Regions from separate parts of the Tuberibacillus sp. Marseille-P3662 genome, predicted to be linked through region 1. Evidence: riboswitches for the same ligand, from Rfam matches in the RefSeq annotation. Region 1 holds a riboswitch; the other holds the start of a gene.

Region 1 (3,429 bases):
CGAAATTATCTGATGTGCTAACAGAACAAGAAACAGTTTCGAAAAAAGGGGACTTTTCGTTTGAAATAGATGGTCAAGCCCAGCATAACCGCATTTTAATCGTTGGCGTTCCGATTGAAACATTTGACGGAGAGCCTGGTGCAGTGTATGTCTATCAATCCTTGGATGTAATAGAGGAGACAACTGATAATGCTAAGAAAATCATCTATATTGGTGCTGGCATTGCCATTATTTTGACAACGATTTTTGCCTTCTTTCTATCAACCCGGATTACATCTCCACTTAGGAACATGCGTCAAGCAGCTCTAGAGGTAGCTGAAGGTAAATTTGATACCCATGTACCGGTTCTGACTAAGGATGAAATTGGTGAATTAGCGACTGCTTTTAACAAAATGGGAACTCAGTTGACCGCAAATATTACGGCGCTGAATCAAGAAAAGGAACAATTATCAGGGATTCTTAGCAGTATGGCCGACGGCGTGATGACGTTAAACGAGAAGGGTGAAATGCTAATCACGAATCCTCCGGCTGAACAATTTCTTGCTTCTTGGATGTATGAGAAAAATGTTTTTGATAGGGACGACAAGCCCTTACCTGAGCCGGTTAAAACGTTGTTCCAAGAAGTTACGCGTACGGAAAAGGAACAAGTAACAGAGGTAACTTACCAGGGCCGTAGTTGGGTGCTCCTAATGACACCTCTCTATAATCAGACGGAAGTTCGTGGTGCTGTAGCCGTATTGCGTGATATGACAGAAGAACGCCGGCTCGATCAATTAAGAAAGGGATTTATCGCGAATGTATCCCATGAACTACGTACACCCATATCAATGCTGCAAGGATATAGTGAAGCGATTGTTGATGATGTTGCCGGTTCTGAAGAGGAAGAGAAGGAAATTGCTCGCATCATTTATGAAGAGTCGTTGCGAATGGGGAGGCTTGTGAATGAGCTTCTTGATTTAGCGCGTCTTGAAACAGGTCATTTTCAGCTGAATACAACGGACATTCGTATGAATGAGTTCTCTGAACGAGTCGTTAGTAAATTTAAAACCATGGCCCGAGATGAAGGCATTCAATTGCTCTATGATGGCCTGAAACATGATGATATCATGTTAACAATAGACCCTGACCGTATCGAACAAGTCGTGACGAATCTCATTGACAATGCCATTCGCCATAGCAAGGCGGGGGGCTATGTTAAAGTTCAGGCACGTGAGCAGCATGACCATATCCGCATAAGTATTACGGATACGGGATCAGGTATTCCAAAAGAAGATTTACCGTTTGTGTTTGAACGATTTTATAAAGCCGATAAAGCACGAACGCGCGGTAAGTCAGGAACAGGTCTCGGACTGGCCATCGCAAAGAATATTGTTGAAGCTCACGGCGGTCAAATATCGGTGCATAGTAAAGTTGAGAAAGGAACGACGTTTGCTTTTACGTTGCCTCGTGGATAATCATTGCAAGAGGGTTGTGAATTTTGTAGACTTGTGTAGAAAATAGAATAGTGGATGTGTAGGTGTCGTTAGACTTAATAGGGAATTTGGTGTGAGACCAAAACTGTCCCCGCAACTGTTATTGTTGACGAATGAACATCATCACTGGGTGCTGCGAGCCCGGGAAGAGTTCTAGTAGGATGAAGCATGAGTCAGGAGACCTGCCTACGCATCGAGAGTGTTTCTATACTTCGGGGCTCTGAGTTTTGGAAACGACGGATTTTTGCGATGACTGAATCGTGCCGTCGTGACGAAAGTTCATCCAATGGATGGGCTTTTTTTACTTATAAAGGGGGAATCTTTTTATGAAATCATGTTTTCGTTTAACAGTTTTAGTTCTACTCACCCTCATGCTGGTTATCATGACGGCATGTGGCAATCAGTCAAAGCAAAATCAAACCGACCAAGATAATGGAGGCGACCAGCAAGAACAACATAAGGAAGCTGATCAGGCTTTCCCGGTAACGATGAAAGATCAGACCGGAAAACAAGTGACGCTCAAACAGGCCCCGGAACGGATCGTATCCTTGCTTCCAAGTAATACGGAAATCGCATTTGCTTTGGGTCTTGATGATCAAATGGTCGGTGTTACCAACAATGATACTTATCCAAAAGCTGTCAAAGATTTACCTAAAGTTGGCGGTTTAAAAATTAATGTTGAAAAGGTTGTTTCGTTAAATCCTGATCTCGTGCTCGCGCAACAGATTAATAAACCTAAGGCCATAAAGAAACTGCGGCAATCGGGTATCAAAGTGTTTGTTGTCAAAAATCCAACAACGCTTAATGGTATCTACGATTCTATAACAACTATCGGCAAGTTAACAGGTATGAGTGATCAAAGTCAGCACGTTATTGAGGATATGAAAACAACGATTTCTGATGTTAAACAAAAGGTAAAGAAAGCTGATGTTAAGAAAAAGAAAATTTGGACAGAAATATCGGCCTCACCCAATATTTATACAGCGGGTCAAGGGACATTTATGAATCAACTTATCCAAATCATCGGAGGAAATAATGTTGCTAGTGATTTGCAAGGTTATCCCAAAGTGACCGAAGAAGCAGCTGTTAAATATAACCCCGATATCATCATATTAACTTATGGTGATCAAAAAGCAGTGCAAAGTGTGTTAAACCGTGAAGCTTGGCAAAATGTCGGCGCGGTTAAGAACGAACGTGTGTACACCATAAATACTAATCTCGTTTCAAGGCCCGGTCCACGGATTTCTAAAGGAGTCGTTGAACTTGCGAAGCGCGTTTATCCGGATGCTTTCGGGCAATAACCGGATTGTCCTTCTCTACCTATGCACTTTTTTATTAGCGATGACAGCCATAGTATTAGGGATTGCCAGTGGGAGTGTGGCACTCCCTTTTTTTAAAGTGATTGATATTATTGCTTCACATTTGTTTTGGGGTCCAGTATCTGGTGATCCGGTTGTTAGTGACAACATTATTTGGTTGATTCGTATGCCTCGTGTGCTGGTCGCCTTTCTTGTTGGAGCTGCCTTAGCTGCCGCTGGTTGTGCGATGCAAGGATTATTGCGAAATCCATTGGCTGACCCTTATACACTTGGTGTGTCCTCAGGGGCTTCTGTTGGTGCTGTTTTTGTCATTTATACCGGTTGGTCGTTGCCGATGCTTGGTTCCCTGACGTTACCGGTGATGAGTATTACCGCAGGATTGTTGACCTTATTCATTGTCATCGGACTAGCCCGGGCCGTTCGGAAAGATCTATCCAATGAAGTGGTGATTCTCTCAGGCATTATTGTGAGTTCTTTTTTGGGAGCATTGATTTCACTCATGATAGCTTTATCTGGAGAGAATATGCGGGCCATCGTTTCTTGGTTGTTAGGCAGCGTCGCCATGAAGAGCTGGCGGCATGTACAGATGACGCTGCCGTTTTTTTTGATCGGGTGGTTGTTGCTAGCCGTTCGTGCTA
Region 2 (3,429 bases), on a different contig from region 1:
GTACAAAGACCCTATTAGATGATCATCAAAGTTATAACCAAAAAATATCAGCTAAGAATAAAAACGTTGTTGTAATCGGAGGCGGCGATACTGGCGCCGACTGTGTGGCCTCGGCTTTACGACAAGAAGCAAAAAGTATTGTTCAGTTTGGTAAGCACCCTGCGTTACCTGAAACACGGCCTTTAGACAATCCTTGGCCCGAGTACCCGCAAGTCTTCTCACTTGACTACGCTTATAAAGAGACGAAAGTCACTAAAGGAGAAGACCCAAGAGAGTACAGTATTCAAACGCAGCGTTTTGTGGGTGACGAAGATGGCAAAATTATAGGATTGGAGACGGTAAGAATCGTCTCCGATGTAGATGAAGCCGGCCAATCCTATATGCGTGAATGTGAAAACTCTAAAGAGTTTTGGCCCGTTGATCTTGTTCTGATTGCTATCGGATTTGTAGGTGTTGAACAGGAGATCGATCATGCTGGTTTAGCTGTTAATCAAAGAGGCAGCTTGGCTGCCAATCGGAAAACGTACCAGACCAATCGGGCGAAAGTCTTTGGAGCGGGTGATGCTCGTCGCGGTCAAAGTTTAGTCGTGAACGCTATTCGTGAGGGTCGTGAAGCGGCTGATTCCTGTCATCAGTATTTGATGGAGACCGCCCAATTAACAAGTTAATGATTCCGAGATTAAACAACCGGTGCTTTTATTGCGCCGGTTTATTTTAGATTGATAGAATAAGTAACGTTGATTATCCACCCTCTTATAGGTCCTAAGTTTGAAAGATGGGTGTTATTGTTCTAATAATCATTAATCTGTGTTAGTATATCCTTATTATTAAATTCATTTGATCAAATGATACCAATTTGGGAAAAAAGATCAATTGTTCCCCAACTCAGTCAGGGGGATTTTTAGTATTTTTCCCGATACTTCTATAGGATCAGAACTGTTATAATAAAGTTGCAGAAGTTAAATTAAAACAAAGAGAGTCATTGTTTAGTTATTCACTTCTGTTTCTCCATCATAAAACTCTTTGTTTTACTCTTCCCCAATGATGGGTTCACCCAAACGGTGAGCCCTTTTTAATCTATTTTACCGTCATTTTTATAAAAGCCATTGAAATATACAATATATTGCGCTATAATTCGATGTGGAATTCAATATGTTGTATATTCGTGATAGTTAAGGTGTCCTTCAAGGAATTAAAAGGGAATCCGGTGAAAGGCCGGAGCTGTCCCCGCAACTGTCAGTGTTACGAAACGGAAGTAGCCACTGTACAATCAGCTTTTGTGCTTTTTGTATGGGAAGGCCCGGAGTAGGATGAAGCACAAGCCAGTAGACCTACCTTATCTATAGCGTTTCATAAACTTCGGGGATCTGAGTGAATGAAACGGCGCCGGCGGGAACGTGACGGGAGTAAGTCTATTATTTTTTAATAGATGATCTCATATGTTTCTTTTACATGCTTTTAAAGGTCTGTGTCGTTTCAACCTCATCCTGAATATGGATGGGTTTTTTTATGCCCAAATGATTGGAAGGAGCTTGAACATGCAGACGACTGAAAGGGTCTCACCAAAATTAAATCGCTTAGAAGGTGAACTTCTAGCACGATTTCCACAACTAGATATATCGGCAGTCATCGAAAAAACAAGTCAGCAAAGTCAACATAAAAATGAGGCTGAACTTGACCAGCTATTGGCGCTTAATATATTAGAAAAAATCACAGCCGAGGAACCGGACTGGACCTATGCCGCAGCTTATGTTTTCCTACAACAACTCTATGAAGAGACAAAGACGAGACGTGATATTGCATCAGGTTATGGTGATTTTTACGGACTGATTGAAACGTTGACGAACATGGGCGTTTACTCTCATGAATTAATCAATACTTATAGCCATGAAGATATTCAAGAGTTGGAAAATACTATTGACTCTGATAAAGATTCTCTTTTTACTTACATAGGTATTAAAACCTTGAGTGATCGTTATCTAGCTCGGGATTATGAAGGACATATCTATGAACTTCCACAAGAACGCTTGATGATCATTGCGATGACTTTGATGAAACAGGAACAAGCGGATCGCCGGCTTGAGTGGGTTAAAGAAGCCTATTGGGCCTTATCAAATCTATATATGACCGTGGCAACACCCACATTGGCCAATGCGGGCAAGTCTTATGGTCAGTTAAGCTCATGTTTTATAGATACTGTGGATGATAGTTTGCGCGGCATCTATGATTCGAATACGGATGTTGCGACGCTATCAAAAAATGGCGGCGGCATTGGTATCTATCTTGGCAAGATTCGTTCCCGTGGATCCGATATAAAAGGGTTCAAAGGTGTTTCTTCAGGTGTTCTGCCTTGGATGAAGCAATTAAATAATACGGCTGTCTCCGTCGATCAATTGGGTCAACGTCAGGGAGCTGTCGCCGTTTATTTGGATTGTTGGCATCAGGATATCTTTGATTTCCTTGACGCCAAACTAAACAACGGTGATGAGAGGTATCGGACCCATGATTTATTTACGGCCGTTTGTATTCCTGACTTATTTATGGAAAAGGTTGCTGCCAGGGAAGATTGGTATTTATTTGATCCGCATGAAGTTCGAAAAGTGATGGGATTTTCACTAGAAGACTTTTATGATGAAACCAAAGGTAACGGTGAGTTTCGAGCCCATTACCAGGCTTGTGTTGACCATGAAGGCTTGTCGAAAGTAAAGGTACCGGCTATCGATATTTTTAAACGAATCATGGTCTCCCAACTTGAAACGGGAACACCGTTTATGTTCTATCGGGATACCGCCAATCGGATGAATGCGAATAAGCATGAAGGCATGGTGTACGGAAGTAACCTTTGTACGGAAATTGTCCAAAATATGTCGGCGACAACTGTCACAGAAGAAAAAGTTGAGGACGGTAAAATTATCATTATGAAAGAACCGGGTGACTTTGTCGTTTGTAATCTATCATCGATTTCGATGGCCAGTGCGATTCAAGATGAGGTACTAGAGCGATTAATTCCGGTCCAAGTTCGGATGCTTGATAATGTTATTGATATTAATGATATCGAAGTCAAACAAGCGAGCCAGTCGAATCAAAAATATCGTGCGGTAGGTCTAGGAACCTTCGGATGGCACCATCTACTGGCCCTTCAAAAAATTGCGTGGGAATCGGAAGAGGCTGTGAACTATGCTGACCAAATCTATGAAACAATCGCCTATCATGCGATTAAGGCGAGCTGTGAGTTGGCTAAGGAAAAGGGCGCTTATCCAACTTTTCATGGATCGGATTGGTCAACAGGTGACTATTTTGACCAGCATGGTTATACCAGTCGCCAATGGCAAGCGCTAAAAGCGGATGTACAGGCACACGGTATAAGGAATGGCTATTTAATGGCTGTTGCCCCGAATTCATCAACGTCGATCATTGCTGGTTCAACAG

Evidence for each region. A riboswitch is a leader RNA that binds a small molecule or an ion and turns the genes downstream of it on or off. The one in region 1 is predicted to bind cobalamin.
Region 2: it holds a riboswitch for cobalamin, as region 1 does, so the genes downstream of both, B9Y89_RS03545 (ribonucleoside-diphosphate reductase subunit alpha) here and B9Y89_RS12290 (ABC transporter substrate-binding protein) in region 1, are expected to answer to the same signal.

The regions. Positions count from the first base shown of each region.
Region 1 is NZ_FXBS01000006.1:743,556-746,984, forward strand. Features, by position in the region: gene B9Y89_RS12285 (ATP-binding protein) at 1-1,454, shown strand, start outside; cobalamin riboswitch at 1,498-1,676, shown strand; gene B9Y89_RS12290 (ABC transporter substrate-binding protein) at 1,799-2,773, shown strand; gene B9Y89_RS12295 (FecCD family ABC transporter permease) at 2,736-3,429, shown strand, end outside.
Region 2 is NZ_FXBS01000003.1:401,306-404,734, forward strand. Features, by position in the region: gene B9Y89_RS03540 (glutamate synthase subunit beta) at 1-668, shown strand, start outside; cobalamin riboswitch at 1,159-1,353, shown strand; gene B9Y89_RS03545 (ribonucleoside-diphosphate reductase subunit alpha) at 1,539-3,429, shown strand, end outside.